DNA from 4 places in the Aeromonas sp. TECH754 genome. Region 1 is predicted to be linked to each of the others. Evidence: predicted binding sites of a transcription regulator. Region 1 holds the regulator's gene; each other region holds the start of a gene.
The links. Region 1 encodes sigma-54, which starts transcription at its own class of promoters, with help from an activator protein. Its sites were predicted from a motif close to TGGCACNGTTTTNGCTT; they were not measured.
Positions count from the first base shown of each region.

Region 2: the regulator sigma-54 is predicted to act here: its motif matches at 3,590-3,606, upstream of flgA (flagellar basal body P-ring formation chaperone FlgA).
Region 3: the regulator sigma-54 is predicted to act here: its motif matches at 2,795-2,811, upstream of fliE (flagellar hook-basal body complex protein FliE).
Region 4: the regulator sigma-54 is predicted to act here: its motif matches at 4,100-4,116, upstream of ACZ9IL_RS20435 (superinfection exclusion B family protein).

Region 1 covers NZ_JBWBRA010000001.1:4,353,071-4,360,265, reverse strand. Annotated here, with positions in the region: gene ACZ9IL_RS19960 (BglG family transcription antiterminator) at 1-966, shown strand, start outside; gene npr (PTS phosphocarrier protein NPr) at 985-1,257, opposite strand; gene rapZ (RNase adapter RapZ) at 1,278-2,144, opposite strand; gene ptsN (PTS IIA-like nitrogen regulatory protein PtsN) at 2,185-2,631, opposite strand; gene hpf (ribosome hibernation promoting factor) at 2,634-2,921, opposite strand; gene ACZ9IL_RS19935 (RNA polymerase factor sigma-54) at 2,942-4,381, opposite strand; gene lptB (LPS export ABC transporter ATP-binding protein) at 4,447-5,172, opposite strand; gene lptA (lipopolysaccharide transport periplasmic protein LptA) at 5,183-5,701, opposite strand; gene lptC (LPS export ABC transporter periplasmic protein LptC) at 5,688-6,248, opposite strand; gene kdsC (3-deoxy-manno-octulosonate-8-phosphatase KdsC) at 6,245-6,799, opposite strand; gene ACZ9IL_RS19910 (KpsF/GutQ family sugar-phosphate isomerase) at 6,799-7,195, opposite strand, start outside.
Region 2 covers NZ_JBWBRA010000001.1:725,163-732,357, reverse strand. Annotated here, with positions in the region: gene flgE (flagellar hook protein FlgE) at 1-80, opposite strand, end outside; gene ACZ9IL_RS03270 (flagellar hook assembly protein FlgD) at 93-830, opposite strand; gene flgC (flagellar basal body rod protein FlgC) at 936-1,355, opposite strand; gene flgB (flagellar basal body rod protein FlgB) at 1,352-1,753, opposite strand; gene ACZ9IL_RS03255 (CheR family methyltransferase) at 1,815-2,639, opposite strand; gene ACZ9IL_RS03250 (chemotaxis protein CheV) at 2,658-3,569, opposite strand; gene flgA (flagellar basal body P-ring formation chaperone FlgA) at 3,804-4,409, shown strand; gene flgM (flagellar biosynthesis anti-sigma factor FlgM) at 4,507-4,827, shown strand; gene ACZ9IL_RS03235 (flagella synthesis protein FlgN) at 4,824-5,240, shown strand; gene yfcE (phosphodiesterase) at 5,301-5,843, opposite strand; gene ACZ9IL_RS03225 (peptide ABC transporter substrate-binding protein) at 5,854-7,195, opposite strand, start outside.
Region 3 covers NZ_JBWBRA010000001.1:2,582,176-2,589,370, forward strand. Annotated here, with positions in the region: gene fliG (flagellar motor switch protein FliG) at 1-676, opposite strand, end outside; gene fliF (flagellar basal-body MS-ring/collar protein FliF) at 669-2,375, opposite strand; gene fliE (flagellar hook-basal body complex protein FliE) at 2,438-2,755, opposite strand; gene ACZ9IL_RS11480 (lipid-binding SYLF domain-containing protein) at 2,974-3,750, opposite strand; gene rimO (30S ribosomal protein S12 methylthiotransferase RimO) at 4,114-5,442, shown strand; gene ACZ9IL_RS11490 (ABC transporter substrate-binding protein) at 6,026-7,195, shown strand, end outside.
Region 4 covers NZ_JBWBRA010000001.1:4,453,379-4,460,573, forward strand. Annotated here, with positions in the region: gene ACZ9IL_RS20410 (ROK family protein) at 1-138, shown strand, start outside; gene ACZ9IL_RS20415 (carbohydrate porin) at 343-1,482, shown strand; gene ACZ9IL_RS20420 (LacI family DNA-binding transcriptional regulator) at 1,614-2,576, shown strand; gene ACZ9IL_RS20425 (heavy-metal-associated domain-containing protein) at 2,658-2,852, shown strand; gene ansB (L-asparaginase 2) at 2,980-4,038, shown strand; gene ACZ9IL_RS20435 (superinfection exclusion B family protein) at 4,158-4,745, shown strand; gene ACZ9IL_RS20440 (methylglyoxal synthase) at 4,810-5,268, opposite strand; gene ACZ9IL_RS20445 (DUF885 domain-containing protein) at 5,357-7,195, opposite strand, start outside.

The DNA.
Region 1 (7,195 bases):
CACGACGGCCAGCTGCGCGCCGATCTGCTGACCCATATCAGCGCCATGCTGCTGCGGATCAAATACCAGGTCGGCAGCCACAATCCGCTGGCGGATCACATCAAGCAGTACTACCCCCTCGCCTACGACATCACCCTGGCCGCCCTCTCGGAGTGGATCAAACAGACCCCCTACCACCTGACCCACCACGAGATCGGCTACCTGGTGATCCATATCGGGGTCGGGCTGGAGCGCCACCATGACATCGGCTACAGTCGCCGGCCCCAGGCGCTGCTGTTGTGCGATGCCGGCAATGCCACCTTCCGGGTGCTGGAGGCGCGCATCAGGCGCGAATATCCCCAGCTGCAGCTGACCAGCCTGGAGTCGGTGCGGGATTACGAGGGTCTGGTGCGGATCGTGCAGGACTTCGTCATCAGCACGGTCAAGGTCAGCGAGAAGAACGTCCCCGTGGTGCAGATGGCCCCCTTCCCGACCCAGTACCAGCTGGAACAGCTCGGCAAACTGGTGCTGATCGACCGCACCCGTCCCTATCTGCTGGACAAGTATTTCGACGCCGACCACTTCATGGTGGTCAAGGAACCGCTCAGTCAGGCACAGCTGTTTACCCGCATCTGCGATCAGCTGGAGGCCGAGGATCTGGTGGAGAGCGGATTCAGGAGCTCATTGCATGAGCGGGAACGCATCGTCTCCACCATGCTGGGGGACGGCATCGCCCTGCCCCACGCCCTCGGTCTGCTGGCGCGCCGTACCCTGGTCTATACGGTGCTGGCGCCACAGGGCATCGACTGGGGCAACGGCGAGACCGCCACCCTCATCTTCGTGCTGGCCATCGCCAAGGCCGACTACGAGGAGGCGATGGGGCTCTACGATCTGTTCCTGGCGTTGATGAACGAAAAAGCCAGCAGAAATCTGCTGGCTTGTCGGGATTTTGCCACTTTCAAGGGGCTGGCACGCACCGGATCATGAGGGTAGCCGGAGCGGGGCTCACTCCTCGTTGAAGCCCGAGGTGAACAGCGCCACCACGGCGGCCAGGGCCTCTGCTTCTTCCGGCCCCTCCACCTGGACTTCCACCTGCTTGCCCTGGGCGGAGTCCAGCATCAGCAGGCCGATCACGCTGTCCGCGTCGGCCTCCACCCCGTCCTCGTTGCGCAGCAGCACATGGGCGTCGAAGCCCTGTACCAGCTCGAACAGCATCATGGCCGGTCTGGCATGAATACCCAGCTTGTTTTTGACTTCTACCGAGGCGGAAACTGTCATCTGAGCATCCTGTTGGTCTATCAGACTTGCGGTGAACGTTTGTCCAGCGTGCGGTGACGGATCTGCACGTTCTTGCCAAGCAGACGGAACGCGCTGGCCAGCCGCTCGGCGACAAACACCGAGCGGTGCTGGCCACCGGTACAACCGATGCCAACGGTCACATAGCTGCGATTGTTGCGCTCCAACTGGGGCAACCAGGTCGCCAGCATGTTCTCGATCTGCTGGGTGAACAGCATCACATCCGGCTGGTTGGACAGGTAGTTGGCGACCGGCTCATCCTGGCCGGTGAACGGCTTGAGTTCGGGGATCCAGTGCGGGTTCGGCAGGAAGCGGGCATCGAACACGAAGTCGGCATCTTTGGGAATGCCGTACTTGAAGCCAAACGACTCGAACACCAGCACCAGCTCGTTCTCTTTCTTGCCGAGCACCCGGGTCTTGATGAGCTCGCTCAGGTCGTGAATGCTGAGACTGGTGGTGTCAATACGCAGATCGGCGGTGGAGGAGAGCGGTGCCAGCAGATGGGTCTCCTCACGGATCGCCTCATCCAGTGACAGCTTGTTGCGCGACAAGGGGTGCAACCGGCGGCTCTCCCCATAGCGCTTGAGCAGGGTCGTGTTGTCGGCATCGAAGAAGAAGCTGGAGAACTCCACCCGCCCCTCGTTGCGTACTTGAGCCAGCAGGTTGTCCAGTCTGTCAGGCTGGCTGGGCAAGTTGCGTACGTCTATGCTGACCGCCAGCTTGTCATACTGACTCTCGACCGAGACGATCAGCTGGGGTAGCAGATTCACCGGCAGGTTGTCCACGCAGTAATACCCCAGATCCTCCAGCACCCTCAGGGCGACGGTCTTGCCGGAGCCCGAGCGGCCGCTTACCACTATTAACTGCATCTTGTCCCCTCACGCCAACTTGGCTATGTCGTGCCCGGCATCAGGCCGAGGTCATGATCTGATAGAGCTCTTCATCGCTGGTCGCCTGGCGCAACTGGCGGCAGACCGCCTTGTCGCCCAGCTTGGATGCCATCAGGGAAAGGGTCTTGAGGTGCTGCTTGCACTCGCTTTCCGGCACCAGCAATGCAAACAGCAGGTCAACCGGTTGATTGTCGATGGAATCGAAAGGGATGGATTCGGAGAAGGTCATCAACACGGCAGTCGGCGCAAAGGCGTCGTCGATCCGGCCGTGGGGAATGGCAATACCGGCACCGATCCCGGTACTGCCCATTTTTTCCCGCGCCAGCAGGCTCTCGAACAACACCTGACGGGAGGTGCCGAGGCGCTCTGCGGCCAATTCGCTGATGATCTCGAGGGCGCGTTTCTTGCTGGTACAGGGGACCGCACTCTTGGTGCAGTCCCGACTCAGTATGTGTTCAAGTTGCATAGTTATTTTTGATTTAACTTATCTTTGTGCTTGATGATCTGCCGATCCAGTTTATCCAGCAGGGTATCAATCGCCGCATACATGTCGGCATGCTGCGAATTGGCGAACACCTCCCCCCCGCTGACATGCAGCTTGGCTTCGGCAATCTGGTTCAGTTTTTCGACGCTCAACACCACGTGTACGTTGTTGATATGGTCAAAGTGACGCTCGAGTTTGGCAAATTTGTTGTTCACATAATCACGCAGAGCTTCGGTAATCTCGACATGGTGTCCGGTCAGGTTAATTTGCATAACGTCTTCCTTTTGTTTGCCTAAACCAGGCGTTTGCGCTGATTGGATGGCGGGATCAACAAGGATTCACGGTACTTTGCTATCGTGCGTCTCGCCACCATAATACCCTGTTCGGCCAGCAAATCCGCGATCTTGCTATCACTAAGCGGTTTGGCTGGATTCTCAGCCGTCACCAGCTTCTTGATCAGAGCGCGAATAGCGGTCGATGAGCACTCTCCTCCCCCCTCCGTACTGACATGACTGGAGAAGAAAAACTTCAGTTCAAAAATGCCGCGGGGCGTATGCATGTACTTCTGGGTCGTCACCCGTGAAATCGTCGACTCATGCATCTCCACCGCCTCGGCGATGTCGTTGAGCACCATGGGTTTCATGGCCTCCTCACCGTATTCGAAAAAGCCCTGCTGCTGCTCGACGATGCAGCTGGCCACCTTGAGCAGGGTGTCGTTGCGGCTTTCCAGACTCTTGATGAACCACTTCGCTTCCTGCAGATGGGAGCGAATGAACTGGGTGTCCGTGCTGCTGCGCGCGTTGCGAGCCATCGCAGCATAGGCCTCATTGACGCGAATACGCGGTGCCGAATCCGGATTGAGCTCCACCACCCACTTGTTGCCCTTCTTGATCACGGAGACATCCGGGATCACGTATTGAGATTCGCCTTGGATGATGCCATTGCCGGGCCTTGGCTCCAGTTGCTGGATGAGATCCAGCACCTCCTTGAGGTCGCTTTCCTTGAGACGGGTCTTGCGGGCCAGGGTGCGGTAATCGCGATTGCCAAGCAAGTCCATGTGCTCGCTGATCACCTCCCTCGCCTCATTGAGCCAGGGCAGATCGGGCGAATACTGGCCAAGCTGGATCAGCAGACACTCCTGGACCGAGCGGGCAGCGATGCCGATCGGATCGAAATGCTGCACCCGCTTGAGCACGGCCTCAACCTCATCCAGTTCGACTTCTACCTCATCACTGCTGACTGCAACCTGAATATCCTCGAGGGAGACGGTCAAATAACCGGAATCGTCGATGGCGTCGATGATGGCGAGGGCGATGGCGGCATCCAGATCGCTGAACGGCGTCAACCGCATCTGCCACAACAGATAGTCTTGCAGGTTCTCGGTGGTTTCCCCCTGATAGACGCTGTCTTCCCCATCGTGGATGGGGCCTGCGCTCTGGGCCGTACCGGCCGAATAGACCTCGTCCCAGGTGGTATCCACCGGCAGCTCATCGGGCATCTTGTCCTGGGCCATGGCATCACTGGAGTCCAGCTGACTGGCGTCGACTGCCTCTGTCGGGTTGGTTTCCTGTGCCTCGCTCTCCTCTTGCTCCAGCAAGGGGTTGCTGTCGAGCGCTTGCTGAATTTCCTGCTGGAGTTCCAGCGTGGAGAGCTGGAGCAGACGAATCGCTTGTTGTAATTGTGGCGTCATGGTCAGTGACTGACCGAGACGCAACTGTAATGTCGGCTTCATCTACGTCGGGATATCCTTATGTTCAGCGAGGCAGTCACCTAACAAAAATGAGGGATGCACCCTTACTATAGACTGAATTGATCGCCCAAATAGACGCGCTTGACCTGCTCATCGGCGAGGATATCGGCCGGTGCGCCTTCGGCAATCATCTTGCCGTGGCTGACGATATAGGCCTTCTCGCACACATCCAGCGTCTCTCTGACGTTATGATCGGTGATCAGGACACCCAGCCCCCGTTCTTTCAGATGCTGGATGATCTTCTTGATATCTATTACAGAAATAGGATCAACACCTGCAAAAGGCTCATCAAGCAGGATAAATCTCGGCTCTGCCGCCAGGGCGCGCGCGATCTCGACCCGTCGCCGCTCTCCGCCCGAGAGGCTCTGCCCCAGACTGTCGCGGATATGAGTGATGTTGAACTCTTCCAGCAGCTGCTCGACCTTGTCTTCCCGCTCCTCACTGCTCAAGCCCTTGCGAGTCTGCATGACCCCCATCAGGTTGTCGAACACCGACAGACGACGGAAGATCGAGGCCTCCTGCGGTAGATAGCCGATGCCGTTGCGGGCCCTGATATGCATGGGTTGCAGACTGATGTCCTGATCGTCGATGGTGATGAGACCGGCATCCCGCTGCACCAGGCCCACGATCATGTAGAAGGAGGTGGTCTTGCCCGCCCCGTTCGGGCCAAGCAGCCCCACGATCTGACCGGTACCCACTTCCAGGCTTACGTCACTGACGACCATGCGGCGCTTGTAGCTCTTCTGCAGGCCAACTGCTTTTAACACTGCCATGGCTCGTTTCCTACTTCTTCTGATCGGCGGGCTTGTCGAAATTTTCAACCTGATCCGGCAAGAACACCGTCTTGACGCGCTGGGCCGGGCCCTTGCTCTCGGCAATCATCTTCTGGGTGACGATGTCATAGCGAATGAGATCGCCGTTGACCTGGCTGTCTTCCTGCTTGAGCTGGCCGTTGCCGGTGATGGTGACCTGCCGGTTCTTCAGCTCGTAACGGATGCTGTTGCCATGGGCATTGACCGGCTTACCGTTGTCCAGCACCTGGAAAAAGGTCGCGGGGTTGCCATAGGCGGTCATCACCTCGGCACCCTTCTCGCCGGAGCGGATCACCACCACCTTGTCGGCCTTAATCTTGATGGAGCCCTGAGTGATGATCACATCCTCACTGAAGGTGATGCGGTTATCCTGCATCTCGGCCACCTGCTTGACCGCATCCACGTAGACTTTCTGGGCGAAGTCGGACTCTTTGGCGTTCGCCACGCCGCACAACAGCAGGGCGGTGAGGGCCAGATTAACGTTTTTCATTGAAATAAGTGGCATGGCCTTTATCCAGTAATTCGAAATATTTACGACCAAGGTGACCTCTCAGGCCAACCCCTTCGGTCTGGAATTCCTGACCCAGGATACTGATATGCTGGTTGCTTCTCACATCCTGAGTCACCAGATCCAGTTCCAGATATGGGGTATCCAATGTGGAGATGAAAGAGGCTGGCAACAAGCCATCCAGATGCACCTGGTCACGCAGGATCACGTTGTCATCGGTGTTGAGGACACCGGTCTGCGCCGTCACCTTCCATTCGGCCTCACCCTTCTCATCGAACATGTAGATCACCGGCTTGTCGAAGGTCGCCTGTTCGAGGATCTGGAAATACTCGGCAAACTCCGACTCCAGCCGTTCTGTCCGCTTGCCCTGCTCGTTGAAGCGGGTGGTAACCAGATTCTTGGCGGTGAAGTCCGGCTGATAGTTCTCGACCTTGTTGGTCGGCTCGGGTGCCAGCTCGATATCGCCGATCTGCCACGCCGCCAGCGCCACCAGAAACAGCAGGCCGAACAACAGTGTCTGCTTGTTCATACGGACGCCTCAGGCTGATAGTCGCCGAGCCCCTGCGCCTGCAAGATGAGATCGCACACCTCGCGCACCGCCCCGACGCCGCCCCCCAGGCGGGTGATCATATCGGCGCGGGCCAGCACCAGCGGATGGGCATCCGCTACCGCGATGCCGAGGCCGCAGGCCGCCATCACCGGCAAATCGATGGTGTCATCCCCCATATAGGCCGCCTGTGAGGCATCCAGACCCAGCTTGGTCAGCAGGGCCTCGAAGTGGGGCAGCTTATGATCCGCCCCCTGCACCAGGTGTTGCACTCCCAGACTCCTCATCCGATCGCTGACGATGCGGGAATTGCGTCCGGTGATGATGGCGATCTCGATACCCGCATTGAGCAGGGCACGCATGCCCGCCCCATCGCGGGTACAGAAGGTCTTCAGCTCCTCGCCGTTATTGCCCATATAGATGAAGCCATTGGAGAGCACCCCATCCACATCGCACACCAGCAGACGGATCTGCGCCGCCTTGTCATACTGGCTGCGCGTCACCGGACCATAGAGGGTCGGTACATCTTGCATCAAATCACCCCGGCTTTGAGCAGGTCGTGCATGTTGAAGGCACCCAATGGCCGCCTCGTCTCATCCACCACCAGCAATCCGTTAATCTTTTTGGTTTCCATCAGCTTGACGGCCTCGGCGGCCATCATCTCTGGCCCTACGGTAACACAGTTGGTCGTCATTACCTTGGCGATCGAGGTGTGATGGATATCCACCTGCAGATCCAGGATCCGGCGCAAGTCACCATCGGTAAAGAGCCCGGCCAGCCGGCCATCTGCGTCGACGACCGCCGTCATCCCCAGCCCCTTGCGGCTCACTTCCAGCAGCGCCTGGCTGATGGTGGCATCGATCCCCACCCGGGGCAACAGCTCGCCTTGGTGCATCAAGTCCCCCACCCGCAGCAGCAGGCGCTTGCCG
Region 2 (7,195 bases), 3.6 Mb from region 1:
ACGTTGGCAATGTTGTTCGCGGTGACGTTCAGGTCTTTTTGAGCCGCATTGATGCCGCTGAGGGCATTGTTGAATGACATGTCTTTATCTCCTTAGATCACTGCTTTAGAGGTCGGGTCCGGGGTCGTGTTCGACTTGCCGGTCGTCCCGCCAATTTCCAATACGTCGGTCAGATAGATACCACCCAGCCCCTTGAGCTTGAGGGTGCTGGGGTTGGCGCTGGTACCCAGGGTGACGCTCTCGACCTGGGCGTAGGCCAGTGCCGGGATAGTCTCCGACTTGCCATTCACGGTACCGTGGATCTCGATCTGGTACTTGCCGCTCTTGGCCAGGTTGCCATCCTTGTCCTTGCCGTCCCACTCGAAGGCCACGTTGCCCTTCTGCTCGCCCTCGATGGCGAACTCCTTGACCACCTGACCACTCTCGTCCTTCACCGTCACCTTGAGGTTGCTGGCACCGTCGCCGGTGGCGATCATCCCGGAGATGGCTCCCCCCTTCTCCAGATAGCCGGTGTTGGAGGGGATGAGCACGTTCTGACCTACCAATGCCGAGGCCTGCAGCGCCTGGCTGGAGGTCATCAGGCTGTTGAGGCTGCCCATCTGGGTGGAGAGGCTGCTGATCCCCTCCGAGGTCGACATGGACGTCATCTGAGACAACATCTGGGCGTTGTCCACCGGTTTGAACGGATCCTGATAGGAGAGCTGCATGGTCAACAGCTTGAGGAAGGAGGCTTGATCGAGCTCCTTCTTCTGGGTCGTGGTGTTGGCCGTACTGGTCTGGTTCGTCGAAGCCCGGTTGACGCCGAGCAGGCTGTCATAGGTATCTGCCACTTATGCTTCCCCCTCTGTCCGGGTTTGCCGCGCACCGCACGGGCCGAGCCGATGGCCGCGGCCGTGCAGGCTGTCACAGGTCTCTGTCATCTGGGTTCACCTCTATCAGGATTTGCCGAGGCCGAGCGTCTGCTGCAGCATCTTCTTGGCCGCGTCGGCGACCTGAACGTTGGTCTGGTAACTGCGCGAGGCGGCAATCATGTCGGCCATCTCTTCCACCATGTTGACGTTGGGCTTGAAGATGAAGCCATCCTTGTCCGCCATGGGGTGGTTGGGGTTGTACTCCTTGAGCAGCGGTGCATCGCTCTCCACTATGCCTTTCACGTCGACGCCGACCGAGGCCTGCTTGTCGGACATGGCCTGCTCCAGCTGGGCGGCAAAGACTGGCCGCCTTGCATGGTAAGTTTTTTCCACGCTGGAGCTGACGCTGTCGGCGTTGGCCATGTTGCTGGCGACCGTGTTGAGGCGAACCGACTGCGCGCTCATGGCTGAGCCTGCAATGTCAAAGACCTTGAACAAACTCATCCTTGTTCTCCTTTCAGTGCCTTGAGCAGGCCGCTTATCTTGCCGTTCATGAATTCGAGGGAGGCCTGGTACTCGAGGCTGTTGCGCAGGAACTCGCTGCGCTCCTGTTGCACATCCACGGTATTGCCGTCACCGGTATCCGGTTGCAGGGGGTTGCGAAACTGGGTCGACCCCGGGGCATCCATCTGCAAGGCGATGTGCTTCTCGCTGGTGGTGGCGAGGCCAAAACCTTGCTGGCTCCGGGCATCCTGCAGCGCCTGGGAGAAGTTGATGTCCCTGGCCTTGAAGCCCGGGGTATCCGCGTTGGCGATGTTGCTCGATAGCACCTCCGCACGCTTGGCGCGAACGCTCAGCGTGTATTGGTGAATACCGAATGCCTTGTCGAATGAAATTGCCATAGCGCACCTCCTGCTTCACGAATGTTTAGCAAGAGGTGTGCCAAAGGGGGATTGGAAGGGATTATTTGATCTTGTAGACGATGCCGGGGTTGCAGCGGATCATCTCGAACTTGTCGGTGAGACCGGCAAGGGACTCCGAGGCCCCCAGCATCAGATAGCCGCCGGGATTGAGGCTGCTGGCGAACTGGTTGAGGATCTTGGACTTCACCTCGGGCGCAAAGTAGATGAGCACGTTGCGGCAGAAGATGATGTCGAACTTGCCGAGCAGGCTGTAGCTCTCCAGCAGGTTCAGGGGCCGGAAACTGGTCAATTTTCTGACACGCTCCGATACCCGCATCTTGTTGTCACCGTGGGCCTCGAAGAACAGCCGCTTGCGCTCGGGCGACAAGCCGCGTGCCAGCGCCAGGCTGTCATAGACCCCCTCCTTGCACTGATTGAGCATGGTGCTGGAGATATCGGTCCCCACTATCTGCACCCCGCCCGGCAAGGTGCCAGGCCGCTTGACCTGCTGCTCCAGCGCCGTCATGGCGATGGAGTAAGGCTCCTGCCCCGAGGAAGAGGCGGCGGACCAGATCTTGATGGGACGGCCGCTCTTGCCGAGCTCGGGGAAGATCTTGTCGCTCAGCAGCTGGAACGGGTAGGTATCGCGAAACCACAGGGTCTCATTGGTGGTCATGGCATCAATCACCGCCATCTTCAGATCCCGTTCCCGCACGTTCATCGCCCGGGTCACCAGTTCAGACAGACTCTCGATACCAAACTGAGTCATCAAGGGCGACAGGCGGCTCTTGACCAGATACTGTTTGTTGTCACCCAGCACGATGCCGCTCTGCAGCGCCAGAAAATTGCTGAATTGTTTGTATAAGTCGTCCGACAGTGTCTTCATGCAGTTTTTTCTTCTTTATTAGAGAGCGCCTTGTACGGCCTTGGCCAATTCATCAGGCTGGAATTTGGCAATGAAATTGTTCGCACCAACCTTCTGCACCATGGCCTGATTGAACACCCCGCTGAGGGAGGTATGCAGGATAACATGCAACTCCTTGAGCGCGGGATTGTTGCGGATCTCCGCCGTGAAGGTGTAGCCGTCCATCTCCGGCATCTCGATGTCGGAAATGACCAGCGCAATCTGATCCTTGATGGGACCCAGCTTGGCCATCTCCAGCAGCATGTTGAGCGCCTCGCGCCCATCCTTGGCCAGCACACACTGCACCCCGATGGCCTCCAGCGCTCGCAGCACCTGCTTGCGCGCCACCGAAGAGTCATCAGCTACCAGTACCGGACGCCCGTGGGTGTTGCGCTCCACGCTGGCTTCAACCAGCTCGGCACTCACCTCGGTGGAGACCGGCGAGATCTCGTTGAGGATCCGCTCAACGTCCAGAATTTCGACCAGCTCGCCATCCACCTCGGTGACCGCCGTCATGTAGTTGATGCGGCCGGCGCCCTTGGGGGGTGGCAGGATGGATTCCCAGTTCATGTTGATGATGCGTTCGACCGATTGCACCAGGAACCCCTGAATGGATCTGTTGTACTCGGAGATGATGATGAAGCACTTGGAAATATCCTGGATCGGGCGATTGCCCATCGCCATGCTGAGATCGATCACCGAGATGGTCTGGCCACGGATATGGGCCACGCCGCGGATGCAGGAGTTGAGTTTGGGCATGACGGTCAAGGGGGGGCATTGCAGCACCTCACGCACCTTGAACACGTTGATGCCAAATCTTTGACGTCCATTGAGACGAAACAGCAGTAACTCCAGTCGGTTTTGTCCCACCAGTTGGGTCCGTTGGTTGACCGAGTCCAAAATACTCGCCATAAACACTCCCTAAAAACGCTTGGCACTGATCGTGCATATGTCGCTGCATGCAGGTTGGCTTGCGTCAGACCATCGATGTCTCGGCAACCAAATTCAGCAGCAAGCATAGTTAACTACGGTGGTATACGTGATCAACTTATCGACCGGCAAGCAAAAATGATTAGTAGACTTTTCCTGATCTTACTGCCGTTTTGCAGCCTCTCTCACGCCATGGCGTCCGAGGTCACCCAATACCTGCAGGAACAGGCGCAGGAGTTCGTGCTCGGCCAGCTGGAGATCCCCCTCGATGCCCAGGCCGAGGTCAAGGCCGCGGCCATCGATGAGCGTCTCCCCTTGAATCGCTGCGAGGAGGCGCTGACCATCTCCTTCCCCACCAAGATGGAGATCCGCCGCAACACCACCGTCTATCTCAAGTGTGAATCGGCGCAGCCCTGGGATCTCTACCTGCCGGTGCGGGTCAGCATCCAGAAACCCTATGTCACAGTGGCGACCCCGGTGGCCAAGGGCGACATCCTCAGTGAGTCCATGCTGACCCTGGCCTATCAGGATCAGACTCTGGTGCGGGGCGACTTTCTGAGCGATCCGGCCCCCCTCATCGGGGCGCGCAGCAAGCGTGAACTGAAACCGGGTCAGCCCGTTCGGCTCACCCAGGTCTGTGTGGTGTGCAAGGGGGATGAGGTGACTCTCCTCGCCGAAAATAGCAGCATGCAGATCAAAACCATGGCCCGAGCCTTGCAAGATGGCAGCTTCGGAGACATGATCAGGCTCGTTAACATTCGCTCGGGCAGACAGGTACAGGGCACCGTCAGTGCCGTTGGTTCCGTGGTGGTCACATTTTGATTATTTTGTTAATGCTTCGATTTTTTTTCTAAAGTTCTGACCACCATCACCGATAAACAGAGATAAGCGAACAGCAAAGCAGACGAAGGTAAAGCGTATGGCTATCAACAATATCAACAACTTGGCAAACAGCAGGTTGCAAAATAGCGCAACCAGTCAGGGTGTAGCCAGCAAGTCAACGACCTCGGCCGAAGGCAATCGCGCGGCAACCGTCAAGACTGACTCTGTCTCCTTGACCAACGAGGCGCAGCAATTGCAACAGATGCACAAGACCCTCAACACCGCCTCCACCGGTAATGAAAGCCGCGTCGAAAGCCTGAAGAAGGCCGTGGCCAGTGGGGAATACAAGGTCGACAGCGCCGCCGTGGCCAAGAAGATGTTCAGTTTTGAAGCCGATCTGGATAAACGGCTCGGATGATGGACTTAGTCGCGCTGCTGCACGCCCAAGATGAATACCTCTCCCAGATGCAAGGCTTGCTGGCGGAGGAGTTTGACCTGCTCAAACAACACCAGGCTCTGGCCTTGCCGGCGCTGACCGATCGCAAGCAGCAACTGCTGGTGGTCATCGAGACCCTGGACAAGACCCTGGCCGAACTGCCCGATCTGCAGCAACGGCTCAGCGCCTTCCCGCAGCAGATGCAGGCATTGCAAGCCAAGCTGGACGCCTGCCAGGAGCAGAACAACCTCAATGGCCGGCTGCTCGAGCTGAGCATCATCTCCAATCGCCGACTGGCAAGCTTCCTCAGCAAGCTGCGCGATCGCAACTCCCTGACCTATGATGCCAAGGGCAATACCCGCTCCGGCACCCGCTCCCTGGGTATCAAGGCCTGAACTCCCCTCGCGTTTAACAACACCAGTCAGACCCCGTCACTCCCACGCTTCCCTACCCGCTTACAGTACCAATCGCATCAGTTCTGCGCCATCGCTGCAGGCATGAATGCGCAGCATCCCCTCCTCATAACAGCCATAGCTGGCCGCCAGCGCCCCCCGTGGGAAGCAGATCGAGCCCGGGTTCATCAGCACCAGATCGCCCTCCCGCTGCAGCAGGGGAAGATGGGTGTGGCCGCTGATAAACAGGCTGCCCGCCGGCAACGGCACCTCGCCGGGGCGATAGAGATGGCCGTGGCTGACGAACCAGCGCCGCCCGTCCACCAGCAACTGGTTGTAGGGTGCCGTGATGGGGAAATCGAGCAGCATCTGATCCACCTCGGAATCGCAGTTGCCCCGCACCGCCATGATGCGGGGAGCCAGCGGGTTGAGCCGCTCGGCCACGGCGGCGGGGGCATAGCCCTCGGGGACCGGATTGCGCGGGCCGTGATTGAGCAGATCGCCAAGCAGCAGGTAGTGATCCGGCTGCCAGGGGGCGAGCCGCGCCAGCACCTGCTCCAGGGCCGCCAGGCTGCCGTGCACATCGGAGATAATGGCTATCTTCATCCCGCGTTCCTCATGGCTGACTGAAATAGAGATCCTTGGTGGCGATCGCGCCCTTCAGGTTGCGGCTGGGCAGGCCGCTCAGGGTGGGATCCACCAGCCGCATCTGGTTGTAGTGATAGACCGGAATGGCCGGCATCTCGTCCATCAGCAACTGCTCGGCCTGGTGGTAGAGCCCGGTCCGGGTCGCCTCGTTCAGGGTGTCCGCCGCCTGTTGCAGCAGGGTATCGAAGGCGGGATTGCAGTAACCGCTCTCGTTCTGGGGATCCTGACAGCGGAAACTGTTGAGCATGGAAGACGGCTCGACATAATCACCAAACAAAAATGAGCGGGCCAGCATAAAATCTCCACTGTCTTTCGCCACCTGGTAGGCGTTCCACTCCATGTTGTTGAGCGCAACCGTTACCCCCAGCGGCTTCCACATGGCCGCCACCGCCAATGCCAGCTTCTTGTGGTTCTCAGAGGTGTTGTAGGTCAGCGTCAGCTTGAGAGGACGGGCGCTGTTGTAGCCGGCCTTCGCCAGCAGTGCGCCGGCTCGGGCCAGGCGGGTCGGTTGATCCAGCAAGGCCAATTCGGTGTTGAGCTCCTCATAACCCGGCATGGCGGGCAACAAGGACCAGGCCGGCGGCTCACCCTGACCACTGACCTTCTCGGTCAGCAGATGGCGATCGATGGCCATGGAGAGCGCCTGGCGCACCCGCACGTCCTGCAGCTCGGGGCGGCGCAGGTTGAAGGTGTAGAGGTAGGTGCCGAGCAGCGGCAGGCCCCAGATCCGCTCGGGTGTCTCCTGCATGGTTTTCTGGTAATACTCCAGCGCCACCTTGTTGGTGAGCTGGATCTCCCCCGCCTCGTAGCGCAGCCGCTCCGCATGCTGGGAGGCGAGGGGCAGATAGGTGACGCGCTGGATCCGGGTATGGGCATCGTCCCAGTACTGGGCATTGCGCTCCGCCTCGATACGCTCGTTCGGCACCCAGTTCACCAGCTTGTAGGCACCATTGCTGACCAGCTTGCCGGGCTGGGTCCATTGCTTGCCAAACTGGCTGATGGCCTGCCTGTTGACCGGCACGAAGGGGCGCTGGCTGATGAGTTGCAGGAAGTAGGGCACGGGCCGCTCCAGGGTCACCTTGAGGATCTGATCGCTCTCGGCCTCGACTCCCAGCGCCTCGAGATCCAGGGCGCCGGCATAGATGGACTGGGCGTTGTTGAGGCCGGTGGCCAACAACAGACCGGCGGACGGAGAGGCCTGCACCGGATCCAACAGGCGCCGCCAGGCGTAGACAAAATCCTGTGCTACGAGCGGCTCGCCGTTTGACCACTTGAGCTGCGGGCGCAGGAAGAAGCGCCACACCAGCCCA
Region 3 (7,195 bases), 1.8 Mb from region 1:
AGTTCATGATGTTGGCAGCGGCCTTGAGACCGCCCATCTTGGCGGCCTGAGCCCCGGCCGCACCGGCGAACTGTTTCTCCATGATGTCGTTCAACTCTTGCAACGCCGCCGGTTGCACCTCTTCCAGGTTGGCGATGCGCATCACCAGATCCAGGCGCACCTGCTCCGGGAACTGGCTCAAAATCTCCGCCGACTGCTCCGGCTCCAGGTAGGACAGCACGATCGTCTGGATCTGCGGGTGTTCGTTCTGGATGATGCTGGCCACCTGGCGCGCGTCCATCCACTTGAGGGAGTCGAGACCCCGGGCACCGGACCCCAGGATGATCTGATCCACCAGATTGCTGGCCTTGTCCTCGCCGAGCGCCGCCACCAGGGCCTTGCGCACGAAATCTTCGCTGCCGATACCGATGTTGGTGTATTTCTGGATGTCTTCGATAAATTGACGGTGCACCGCCGCCACCCGATCGTGACTAAAGTCCGACATCGAGGCCATGGACATACCGAGCCGCTGCACCTGCTTGGGCTCGAGGTGGCGGAAGATCTGGGCGGCATCCTCTTCGTTGAGACTCAGCATCAACAAGGCCGCCATCTCCATCCCGGGCATCTGATCCAGGATCTGGCGCTGCACATCGGTAATCTCGTTACCGGTTATTTGGTTTTTCTTCTCTTCAGGCATCTTTGTTCGTTACCCATTCTTTAATGACCTGAGCGGCCAGATCCGGTTCATTCGCCACCAGCGCACGCACCGCCTTGAGCAAGTCTTCGTCACGGTGCAGATCCGGCAGTTTCAGATGACCGTCACGCACCCCGAACACGGGTTCGGCTTCCGCTTGCGCCGCCAGCAGGCTGAGCTCGTCATCCCCACCCAGCACTATGCTGTTGTCCAGATCCAGCTCCCCTTCCGGACGTGCATCCGGGTAGAGCAGGCGCTTGAGCATGGGCCGTACCACGGTCACGATCAGCACTATGATGACCAGCACGGAGGCGGCGATGCGCACCGCACGCCAGAACCAGGGCTGCTCGTAGACGGGGGTATCGGTCATGGCCTCGAGTTCGGGACGATTGAACGGGATGGCGACCACCTCCAGGGTGTCCCCCCGGGTCACATCATAACCGAGGCCGCCGCTGAGCAGGCGACGCAGGGTATCGAGTTCGGCCTGGCTGCGGGCCTCCCGGGTGACGGCGCCCTCGGCGCCCGGGGTGGCCTTGTAATCCACCGCCACCGACACCGTCATGCGGCGAATGCCGCCCTGCTGACGCCGGATGTGGCTGACGGTGGTATCCAGTTCGAAGTTGCGGGTCGCCTCCTTGCGGGAGCGGCCACTGGACGCCGACTCGGCATCGGCGCCCGTCGCCTGCTGGGGAATGCTGGAGGCGGCGGGAGGCTGGTTGGAGAGTGCGCCGGGCACGCCGCCATTGCCACCATTGGCGCTGTTCTCCTCCATGGTCATCTCGGAGCGCACGGCGGGCAAGTCGGGGTTGTAGGTCTTGCGGGTCTGCTCCTGTTGGGAGAAATCGAGGGAGAGATCCACTTCAGCCGTATAGTTGTCGGCGCCCAGCACCGGGATCAGGATGGCGTCAATTTTTTGTTTGTACTCCAGCTCCTGCTTCTGCTGCATCGCAAACTCCTTGCGAGTCTGGGCGGAGAGCGGATCCTGAGAGCCGGAGTTGAGCAGGCGACCGTTCTGATCGGTCACGGTGACGCGAGTCGGCTCCAGGCCGTGGACGGCGGAGGCCACCATGTCGACGATGGAATCCACTTCCCCCTGGCCGAGGGCGCTGCCCTTGAGGCTCAGCACCACGGTCGCGCTGGGTTTGCGCTCGTTGCGGGCGAATACGTTGTCTTTGGGAATGGCCAGCAGCACCTGGGCCTTGGCCACGTTCTGGAACTGCTCGATGGCACTCGCCAGCTGACGCTCGCGGCTGAGCTTGAGACGCTCGCCTTCCATGCGCTGGCTGACGCCGAAGCTGGAGTCCTTGAGCAGGATGGACTCACCATCGTTGCTGGCATCGCTGTTGCCAGCCAGCCCGGCCCGGGTCAGACGCAGGCGGATGTCGGCATAGTTTTCGGCACTGACCAGCACGCTCTTGCCATCGACCTGATAGGGGATCTTCTGCTGATCCAGATAGTCGAGGGTGGAGACCAGCTCCTGGGTGTTGAAGGTGCCGAGCGGACGCATCTCCGGCTCCTTGCCCCACAACAGGATGAACACGGCGATGGCCAGACAGATGGTCAACCCCAGGATCAGGGTGATCTGGCGCAGCACATCGGTATTGGACAGGAAGCCCAGCGCCGAGCTCTTCTGCTCATGCTCGTCGAGGGCTGCCGCCCCCTCGTTGTTGATCAGCAGGTCGCCGTTTTGATCAGTAGCCACGGATTATGTCCTTATTGCTGACATGTTCATGATGCTCAGTCGCCATGGTTTATTGAAATCCCTTAGACCGGCATGTTCATGATGGTCTTGTAGGCATCGACCATCTTGTTGCGCACCTGCACCGTCGCCTCGAAGGCGATGGACGATTTCTGTCCGGCGATCATCACCTCGGAGAGATCCACCGACTTGTCGCCCATGTCGAAGCGGGTGCGCAAATCGTTGGCGCCGCCCTGCAGCTCGTTGACGTTGTCGAGCGCCTGTTGCAGCATCTGACCAAAATTCGAGCTGACCTGACGGCCGGGCTGGGTCAGCGGCGTGGCGCCTGCCTCGATCTTGAGTGACTGCATCTCTTGCATCAGGCTGCTTGCACTTATTTCCATCTTCCATCCCCAGACAAATCATTGACGCTGACTGCCACTAAGCAATTAGAGTGCCAACGAATGCAGATCCTGTGATGCCGCGGCGGCGAGTGGTCAGGATTTAGACGAACCAGCCCCTGGTGATGCGCCAGAGTCTGGGCTGATGATGAAAAGACGAGGATCCCGGATAAAAAAATGGCCCGCATCAGGCGGACCATTGTCACAACGGATCTTGAGGGTTATTGGGTCAGATCTTCATCGATCCAGTATTTGGATCCCGTGATGCTGATGCCATACATCAGCCCCTTCTCGCCAATCTGGTAGATGGCCATGCCACCGTTGTAACCGGTATCCAGAGACGCACTCTCCTTGCCGGCCACCACCCCGGCGTCCGAGGTCGCTTCCCAGCCCTTGTTCACGAAGTTGTCGAAGGTCTGCTTGGTCTCAAACAACATCACCTGCTGGTAGAACTTGCCACCGAAGCCGCTCGCCATGCCGGCGCCGAACATCTTCATGTAGGTGTGCTTGTTGCTCGAGCGATTGACCGCCACCCCGGCGCCCTGGTTGGTGTGCACCATCAGGGAGAACTTGCGCGAATCGAACACCGCGTAGCCATAAGCCTTGTCAAACAGCAGCTTGGCGGAGGGTTGTTCGTTGAACAGCCGCACCAGCGCGGTGTCGGCCATGGTATCGAGGGCGGTACGCGCCTCGGTCGGCGTCTTGGGCTCGAGCATGGTGTCGAGCTTCTTGTCCGCCGCCGACAGCCACTCCTTGCCGGTGGCAGCGCTCTCCGCCGTCCAGGCACCGGTCTTGTTGTAGGCATCGGCCCCCCAGCTGGAGACCGACTCCCAGGTCGCCTTGGAGAAGTCGGTGATGCCCTGCCAGGCCTCCTTGCTGGTATCGCTCACCGCCGTGCCCAGCTCGGAGGCGGCTTCCTTCAACTTCGCCCAGTCGGCATGGCTGGGGGTAGACGCCAGTACCAAGGTGGCGACAATCAGCCAGGATCGGCTCTTCATGATGTTCTCCTTATTGCTCGTCAGCGGGTCATCACCCTATCAGATTTAAGCTTATTCAAAGAAGTGCCATGTGCATACCCATTCAGCCTGGGTCAGCATAGAGGCTCGTCAGGTCGTTGCCCTCCATGCCGCGTTGTCACGCGGCCCCAGGCAGTCGCTCCCGCCTCCCGGGAAGCCGATTGCCACCGCCGGACGCACCGTCAGATGCTGGCAGCCTGAATGGCAAATGCCGCGCATCTGGCCCGGATGAAGCGTCACCGGTAAATATTGTTCAGCACGAGCATGCCGGTTGTATAGTTTTTGGTTAGCCATTCCGGTAAAATCCGCGCCCTTAAAGAAGAGCCACCTAAGAGTGATTGAGCGATGTCCAACACAAAACAGGCCCCCAAAGTAGGATTCGTCTCCTTGGGTTGCCCCAAAAATCTGGTCGATTCCGAGCGCATCCTGACCCAGCTGCGTACCGAAGGGTACGACGTGGTGCCCAGCTATGACGATGCGGAGCTGGTGGTGGTCAACACCTGCGGTTTCATCGACAGCGCGGTACAAGAGTCGCTGGAAGCCATCGGCGAAGCCCTGGCCGAGAACGGCAAGGTGATCGTCACCGGCTGCCTCGGCGCCAAAGTGGATCAGATCCGCGAGATCCACCCCAAGGTACTCGAGATCACCGGCCCCCACGCCTACGAAGAGGTGCTGGGTCACGTCCACAAATACGTGGCCAAGCCGACCCACAACCCCTTCACCAGCCTGGTGCCGGCCCACGGCGTCAAGCTGACCCCCCGTCACTACGCCTATCTCAAAATCTCCGAAGGCTGCAACCACCGCTGCACCTTCTGCATCATCCCCTCCATGCGCGGGGATCTGGTGAGCCGCCCCATCGGTGACGTGCTGGCCGAAGCCAAACGCCTGAAAGAAGCCGGCGTGAAGGAACTCCTGGTGATCTCCCAGGACACCTCCGCCTACGGTGTCGATGTCAAACACCGCACCGGTTTCTACGACGGCATGCCGGTCAAGACCAGCATGGTGGCCCTGTGCGAAGAGCTGGCCAAGCTCGACATCTGGGTGCGCCTGCACTACGTCTACCCCTACCCGCACGTGGATGACGTCATCCCGCTGATGCGCGATGGCAAGGTGCTGCCCTACCTCGACATCCCGCTGCAACACGCCAGCCCGCGCATCCTGAAATTGATGAAGCGTCCCGGCACCGTCGAGCGCACCCTGGAGCGCATCCAGAAGTGGCGCGAGATCTGCCCCGAAATCACCCTGCGTTCCACCTTCATCGTCGGCTTCCCCGGCGAGACCGAAGAAGAGTTCCAGATGCTGCTGGACTTCATCGACAAGGCGGAACTGGACCGGGTCGGCTGCTTCAAATACAGCCCGGTCGATGGCGCCAAGGCCAACGAGCTGCCTGATCCGGTGCCGGAAGACATCCAGGAAGAGCGCTTCGTGCGCTTCATGGAGCTGCAACAGCAGGTCTCCATCCGCAAGCTCGCCCGCAAGGTCGGCAAGGAGATGACGGTGCTGATCGACGAGGTGGACGCAGAGGGCGCCACCGGTCGATCCTTCGCCGATGCCCCCGAGATCGACGGTCTGGTCTACCTCAACGGTGAGACCGGCCTCAAGCCCGGCGACATGGTCAAGGTCCGCATCGATGAAGCGGACGAGTATGACCTCTGGGCCAGCCTGGTAGAGTAACCTCGCCTCTCCCCAGCGGCGCCCATGCCGGTGTCCGGACAAGAGCCAGTCAGCCACGCTGACTGGCTTTTTTATTGGCCGTGAAGAAGTATCCATCCTGCAGGGTCAGTTACTGAGCCCGTCCACCGCCATCAACGACAATCACCCATCGCCTACCAACAGCGGCGTCCCATCCGGGGATGCCCTCAGTGAGCCAGCGCACACTTCTGCATCGCGCTCCGGGTTCTTGTTTCAATCTCGAAAAAAAGCCACCGGACGGAATAAAAAATGAGCACGATCCAGTTCACACAATCGCTTTTAGCTGGCAACAATGAGTGACTTGATGCTCTGTGCTAATTAACATAAAAGGCTAATTTTAAAGGATTAAAAATACAAATTGACGAGAATGACGAGACGACGCACGTTTTTACGATATCGACGAAATGAACAGTTGTTGTTTTCCTGTTAATTCTGCTTTTCTAGTGGTGTTGGACGACACAACTACAAGGGTTCAAAACCTGACCAACACAGAGGGCCGACATCCAAGCATGCGATCTCGGCGCTCCATTCCAAAGATGGAAGACCCAATAAGAAAGGAAAACATATGCTTGCCAAAGTATCCAAAATCGCTACCTCAGTCATGCTGGGAACCCTGATGCTCGGTGCCGCCGGTACCGCCATGGCCGCCGAGAACAAGACGGTGCTGACCCTGGTTGCACAGCAGGAGACCGCATGGGTCAAGAACTTCAACCCCTTCCTGCAGGCCGGTCTGCTGCACACGACCCGTCACTTCATCTATGAGCCGCTGGTGATCTTCAACGATATGCAGGGTGGCAAACCCGTCTATCGTCTGGCCACCAACTACGCCTTCAGCGATGATCTGAAGTCCGTCACCTTCGATCTGCGTGACGGGGTCAAGTGGTCCGATGGTGAAGCCTTCACCGCCGACGATATCCTCTTCTCCTTCAACCTGGTCAAGGCCAACAAGGCGCTGGATGAGCGCTCCATCTGGACTCAGATCAAGAGCGTCGAGAAGCTCGGTGATCACAAGGTCAAGTTCGACCTGACCGAGGTCAACACCAACGTGGTGAACGACCTGGTGCTGGTCCCCATCGTGCCTGAGCACCAGTGGAAATCCGTCAAGGATCCGGTCGCCTTCACCAACGACAAGCCGGTCGGTACCGGTCCCTTCACCGAAGTGGACAACTTCTCCGCCCAGCTCTACACCCAGTGCCGCAACCCGCACTACTGGGACAACGCCAGCCTCTCCATCGACTGCATCCGCATGCCGCAGATGGCCACCAACGACCAGGTACTGGCCGCGGTGATGAAGGGTGACGTGGACTGGTTCGGCTCCTTCGTACCGGACATCGAGCGCCTCTACGTCGGCAACGATCCCAAGAACAACAAGTACTGGTTCCCCGCCTCCGGCACAGTGGCGTTCAACGTCAACTTCCAGACCAAGAACCCGGGCAACCACGAAGCCTTCAACGACATCAACTTCCGCCGCGCCTTCTCCATGGCGATGGACCGCCAGTCCATGGTGGACATCGCGGGCTACGGCTACCCGACCGTCAACGAATACCCGTCCGGCCTTGGCAAGGCATTCGCCTCCTGGGACAACCCGGATGTCGAGAAGAAATACGGCAAGTTCAATAAGTTCGACCTGGAAGGTGCCAAGGCACTGCTGAAACAGGCCGGCTACAAGGACTGTGACGGCGACAAGTTCCTCGACACCCCGAGCTGCAAGAAGATCGAGTTCAAGGTGCTGGTA
Region 4 (7,195 bases), 100 kb from region 1:
GCGGCGCTGGAGCCTTACCTGTTCTCGGATCGTTGCATCACCCGTTTGCTGCCCGCCCGCTACGGCGACAGCAGCGGGGTGCGGGGCGCCGCCTGGTTGCCCAGTTGCAGTGAAGGGGCCGCGACATGGGCCCTCTGATCCCCCGTCGCAGGGGCCGGCGTCGATGCCCGCTCTGAGTTAGCACGCGGGCAGGGCACTGATGCCCGCCCGCACCACCCATGCTCCTTGTCTCACATCGCCCTGCGATGGGGAAAAGGCATGCCCGAATTTGCCCTCTCCCCGGAGAGACAAATAAATAAAACGCTTATTTATCAAAATCATAAAACTCAAGGAATGATAATAATGAAACTGACGAACCTGTCCGCCCAGCTGATCGCCATCCTGGCTCTGAGCACCCCTTTCATGGCCAATGCCGTGGTGGAGACCAACACGGACTTCGGGCGCCTGAGCCTGGGAGGCGATGCGGAGATCAACCTCAATGCTTCCAACACCACCCGTGGCAACGTGCTGGGCCAGACCAGCGAGACCCGCACCGACCGCTGGGACGAGGACGGTCGCCTGCTGCTGAACTTCCTAGGGGTGCGCGAGCTGGAAGATGGCCGCTACGGCCAGATCCAGATCCAGCCGACCATCGGCACCAACGGTGGTGCCGGTGCCGATGACGCCTATCTGGGCTTCGGCCAGCGCAGCAACTGGGGCATGAAGGTCGGCCGCTTCGAGGCCTATGACATGTTCCCGCTGGGTCAGGACATCTTCGTCGAACACTCGGGGGACAGCGCCAACGACCTCTACTCCGATGGCAACGGTTACGTCTACATGCTGAAGGAAGGTCGCGGCCGGGCGAGCAAGGGGGGTCAGCTGCTGCTGAACAAGGAGACCGGCAACTGGTATCTGGAGCTCTCCACCCTGATCGGGGATCGCACCAACCTGTTTGCGGGCCAGCAGTACCATGGCTATGAGCTGACCAAGGCCAAGGACTCCATCATCGTGCGTCCGGTCGTCGCCTGGAAGGGGGAGAACCTGAAGGTGGCGCTGGGGGCCGAGGGCAACGTGATCAACGACGCCATCGTCACCAGCGACGATGTCTCGGTGTCCGATCGCATGGGTTACGGCATCACCACCAGCTGGACCCAGGATGCCCTGGTCATCAACGCCAACGCGGCCCGCATGGACGCCGAAGATGAAACCGATACCACCCTCGGCGCCAACCTGCTCTGGCACAACGCCGGCCTTGGCTACATCTACGCCATCAACGACATCACCAGCGCCAACCTGAGCAACAACAGCGCCGATTTCAGCAAGATGATCGGCAAGCACAGCATCAACACCGTCTACGCCTCCTACAAGATCCCGAGCGTGCTGGATCTGGACAACTTCGACATCTATCTGGGGGCCTACTGGTCGCAGCTGAATGTCGACAGCGGCGAGGTAGACAACATGGACCGTTACGGTGGCCGCGTGCGCTTCAAGTACTTCTTCTGATCCGACGGGATCTCTCCTGCAGAGGGTGGCCACGGCCACCCTTTTCCATTGGCCCGTGATGCAAACCGTACCGGGCGCTGCCTGGCTGTGCTAGGATGACATTCTGTTAACCGGTTACCGTTGATGAAGCCATGGCCAATATTACCGATGTATCGCGTCTCGCAAATGTGTCCAAAGCCACCGTTTCCCGCGTCCTGAGCGGCTCGCGCGGCGTGCGTGAGGAGAGCCGGCTGGCTGTGTTGCAGGCGGCCGAGCAACTGAATTTCCGTCCCAATGCGACCGCCCGCTCTCTCGCCACCCAGGCGACCGATTGCATCGGTGTCATCCTTTCTCCCCAGCTGGGGGGGCACCTTGCCAGCATGTTGCCGCTGATCGACGGCTTCCTCACCGGAGCGGGCAAGAGCATGCTGGTGCGCTTCGCCGAAGGGGTGGCCCAACAGCAACAAGCGGTCGACGAGTTGCTGGGAGGGCGCTGCGACGGCGTGCTGGTGATCGGTGCCAAGCAGCCGCTGCAAGCGGACGAGCGGCTGATCCAGCTCGATGGCGTCGGCGACTCGGACAACCTGAACCTCTGCTATGACCTGACCTTCGCCACCGAGAGCGCCTGTCGTTTTCTGCTCGGCAAGGGGCACCGCCAGCTGGTGTTGATGCTGGACGACAAGCACTCCCCGGCCGGGAAGCATGCCATCCAGGGCTATCAGCAGGCGCTGCAGCAACAATCCCTGCCCTACAACGGCCAGCTGGTGATCGATGGCACCGGCAACCAGCAGGCCCTGCTCGGCCTGCTCAACCGCTACCTGCCCTTTACCGCACTGGTGGTGCAGCACGACACCCTGGCCGCCGAGGCCATGCGCCTGCTGCGGGAGTTCAACCTCAACATCCCCCAGGATGTCTCCGTCATCAGCCTGGAAGGATCCCCGTTGGCGGATCAGCTGACGCCGCCGCTCACCTGCATCGAATACCCGAGCGAGCTGTTGGCGCAGGAGAGCATCAGGTTGCTGCAAGCCCAGCTGTCCCAGAGCCTGCGCCCGGTCGATGAACGGCAGAAGTTCCCTGGTCGTCTCATCGTGCGCGAGTCCGTGGTGGCACGCTGAGGCGCTGTTCACGATCGGTGACTTGACCTTGCCGCTGGCGACAGCTTTAGGCTGAGATCACACCCACAGAGGAGAGCCATCATGACTATCGAACTCACCGTATCCGGCATGTCTTGCGGTGGCTGCGCTGCCAGCCTGCAAAAAGCGCTGTTGGCCCAGAGCGCCGTCACCCAGGCCAGCGTCGACTTCGACAGCCGCAAGGCCGTTGTCGAGAGCGAGTTGAGCAAGGCCGAGATCGTCGCCCTGATCGAGGCCAAGGGCTTCTCGGTAGAGTGAACTAACACCATAGAGGTAAAAAACAGACTAATATTCTGTTTGCTTGTTTTTAATGGTGAGAGTGATCACTTAAATTCGGTTTAAAAAGAATAAAAATGCTGCAGTCAACTATCAGAAGGATTGCAGCATGACCCTCCCTATCCGCAAGACCCTGCTCGCCACCGTACTCGGCATGACCCTCTCCCCCCTGGCCATGGCGCTGCCCAGCGTGCACATACTGGCGACCGGCGGCACCATTGCCGGGGCGGGGCAGTCTGCTACCCAGTCCAACTACGAGGCCGGCAAGGTGGCCATCGAGACCCTGATCGCCGCCGTGCCCGAGATGAAGAACGTGGCCGAGGTGCAGGGGGAGCAAGTGGTCAAGATCGGCTCCCAGGACATGAACGACGAGGTGTGGCTCACGCTCGCCAAGCGGGTGAACGAGCTGCTGGCCAAGGATGACGTGGATGGCATCGTCATCACCCACGGCACCGACACCATGGAAGAGACCGCCTACTTCCTCAACCTCACCGTCAAGAGCGACAAGCCGGTGGTGCTGGTCGGCGCCATGCGTCCCTCCACCGCCATGAGCGCCGACGGTCCGCTCAACCTGTACAACGCCGTGGTCACCGCCTCTGATCCCGATTCCAAGGGGCGTGGCGTCATGGTCGCCATGAACGACACCGTGCTGGATGCCCGCGACGTCACCAAGACCAATACCACAGGGGTGCAGACCTTTGCCGCGCCGAACTTCGGCCCGCTCGGCTACATCCACAACGGCAAGATCGACTACCAGCGCAGTCCGGCTCGGCTGCACACCAGCAAGACCCCGTTCGACGTGAGCAAGCTCGACAAGTTGCCGCAGGTGGGCATCGTCTACAACTATGCCAATGCGACCGACTTGCCCGCCAAGGCCATGGTGGATGCCAAGTTTGACGGCATCGTCAGCGCCGGGGTGGGCAACGGCAATCTCTATCACAGCCTGTTCGACACCCTGGCCAAGGCCAGCGAGGACGGCATCCGGGTGGTGCGTTCCGCGCGCGTACCGACCGGCGCCACCACTCTGGACGCCGAGATCGACGATGCCAAGTACGGCTTCGTGGCCGCCGGCACCCTGAACCCGCAGAAGGCGCGCATCCTGCTGATGCTCTCCCTGACCCAGAGCAAGGATCCCAAGCAGATCCAGCGCTGGTTCCAGCAGTTCTAAGCCCGACATGGGATGGATCCAGCGGGAGGCTCAGGCCTCCCGTTTTTCATGACCCAAGCCTTGGCACAGTCATTGCTATGGATTGACTACTGTCCACAATGCTCTGGGAAGGATGAACGATGAAACGGTGGATCCAACATTTCTATCAGCTGAACCGCCTCAACTGGCTCATGGTCTGGCTGCTGCTCTGCTGCAGTATCATTCTGCTGTTCCCGGCCGGCCTGATGAAGGGCGCGGTCAGCCAATGGGCCACGGTCCATGCCGCCTGGCTCGGGGTCGGCATGCTGCTCGCCATCTCCTACTTCTGCAGCCAGGCCTTCCTGATCGCCTGGGAGTGGGCCTGCGACCAGTGGCAGTCCCGTCGTCAGCAGGATCAGCTGGCCCAGATGATCGGCTTCCTCGACTTCAACGAGAAGGCGGTGCTGCGCGAGTTCGTGTTGCAGCGCAAAAGCGTCATAAACCTGCCGATCACCGAGCCCGCCGTCAAAAACCTGATGGATGCTGGCGTGCTGACCTATGCCTATGGCAAACCGGTGCGGGAGAAGGAAGACGAGAACCAGATCCGCGCCCTGATGATAGCGCTGCCGGCGCGGCCGCTGCTGACCTACAAGGTGCTTGGGCTGTCGCGCGGCAAGATGAGCGACGAGCAGGTGGAGCAGATCATGAACGCCAGGCCCAAGTTCGCCCAGAAGAGCCTGCAGCGTTAAGCCTCTCGTCATTCTGAAATAAAAAGAGCCGGGCATTGCCCGGCTCTTTGCTGTCTGGCGCTGGTTACTCGGTGCGTGCCTTGAGGTAACCGGCGTAGTCCGGCACCTGTATGCTGAAGGCGCGCTGCATGTGGGGGCTGTCCATGATGAAGTCTGCGGTCGCCTCGTTGGTGGCGACCGGGATGTTCCACACCGCCGCCAGACGCAGCAGTGCCTTCACGTCCGGATCGTGGGCCGCGGCATTGAGGGGATCCCAGAAGAAGATCATCACGTCGATCTTGCCCTCGGCGATGAGGGCGCCGAGCTGCTGGTCGCCGCCCATGGGGCCGGAGAACAGGCAGGTGATGGGCAGCTGTGCCTGTTTGCCGAGCAGGGTCCCAGTGGTGCCGGTCGCATAGAGATGGTGGAGCTTGAGCTCCTCCTTGCGGCGCAGCACCCAGTTCAGCAAGGGGGTCTTCATGTTGTCGTGAGCAACCAGGGCTACCCGCTTGTGGGGTGCCATCTCACGTGCAATCAGTTCCATGGAGGTCTTCCGTAGCAATGTGAAGGTAATTAAGCCGTATCCTAATCGAAAGCGGCGCCCGCTGCCTTGCCGGGCGCCGTATCTGTGATCACTTCGACTCTTCTATCCACTGCCGGTTCTTCTGCTCCAGCACCGAGATGGGCAGCATGCCGTATTCCAACACCTGGTGGTGGAAGGCCTTGAGATCGAAACTGCCGCCCAGGGCCTGCTCGGCGGATTCCCGCATCCGGATCAGGGCCAGTTGACCCGCCTTGTAGGAGGTGGCCTGGCCGGTATAGGCCATGTAGCGTGGCACCTCCGAGCTGATGTCGCCCGCCCCCAGCGCCGAGTTCTCCTGCATGTAGCCGACGGCCCTGTCGTGGCTCCAGCCATACCAGTGGATGCCGGTGTCCACCACCAGCCGCATGGCCCTCAGCATCTCCTCGTTGAGGCGGCCGAAGTACTGCAGCTGGTTGTTGAAGGCAGGCGAGCCCTCGACCTTCACATCCCCCACCGCCGGATTATAGAGACCATGCCCCTGATAGAGACCCATATCGTGATCCGCCAGGTACTCGGTGTAGAGCGCCCAGCCCTCCGCATAGGCGGTGTAGGAGGCGTTCGCCACGTATTGCGGGAAGTTGGGATCCTTGGCTGCCAGCTCCTGGGCTATGGTGATCTGGAAATGGTGGCCGGGGGCGCCTTCGTGGGCCAGCAGGGTGCTGATGTTCCAGCTCTGCAGGCCATAGGGGTAGTAGGTGTTGAGGAAGAACTGGCCCTTGCGACCTGTCTGGGGGTTGCCATCCTGATACCAGGCGACGCCGCCGTAGGGGGCATCCTCATAGGCGACCGGCACGACCTCGTAATCCAGCTTGGGAATGGTGCGCTCGGCATCGAAGAAGTCCGGCAGCACCTGCGCCGCCTTGCTCTTGAAGGCGTTGTATTCCCGCAGTGCCCGCTCATGCTCGGCCAGCGCCTGCTGCTGGGGCTCGCTCAGTGCGGCCCCGGCCGTGCTGTCCGGGTTCAGGCCGGCAGACCAGGCCGCCAGCGGGTTCCGATAGAAGAAAGCCGGTTCGTTGAGGTACTGGAAGAAGGCGTAGATCTGGCCGCTCTGCTTGCTCTGGGCCACATCCTCGCTGTCGCACTTGCCGACCGTGTGGCAGACCTTGACCATGGCGCCGAAGATCCGGGTCACCTCGGCCAGCCCAAGTTCATGCACCTCTTCCGGTGTCATCTCGGTGGTGGTGTGCTTCTTCAGCAGCCAGCGATACCAGTCGCGGCCATCCGTCATGCCGCAGAAGCCGTCATCGCACTCGCCGCTGCCCAGACGCACCCCGTAGGCACCGCCATGCTGGTAATCCAGATAGTCCCGCAGCGCCAGATAGCGGCGGTTGATGCTGTCCAGCACGGCCTTGTAGTTGGTGCGCAACGCCTCGTCGGCATCCCCTGGAAACTGCTGCCAACCGAGGTAGGAGTCGGCGATCGCCTCGCCATCCAGCTTGCCATTCAGTTGAGCCAGCAGCCGGTCCACCAGCTCATCCGGCAGGGTGTTGCCCCGGGCACTGCCCTGCTCAAACTGGTGTTTCACCTCGGCCAGATAGGCGTCATAAGCCTTGAGCCAGCTGAGATGCTCCTGATACCAGGCCAGCGGCGCCGTCGTTGCTCGTGCCTTGATGGTTTGCGCTGGGGTCGCGGCCGTGCGGTCAAGATCCCGTCGCCAGCTTGCATCCCCCGGCGCCACCCGTTCGGCCGAGCTCTGGGCGAAATAATCGAAGCCGCCGCTGACGGTGCGGGCGGCCCTGCCGCTGGCGGGTGCTGCACCGACTTCATCGGCGAGATCCACCACCCTGTTGCGAAAGTGGTGGATGGGGATCTGGGATTGGGGCAGGTCGTAGCCAGTCAAATTGATCTGCAGATCCCAGCGGATCATGTCGTAGAACAGTTTGTCCCG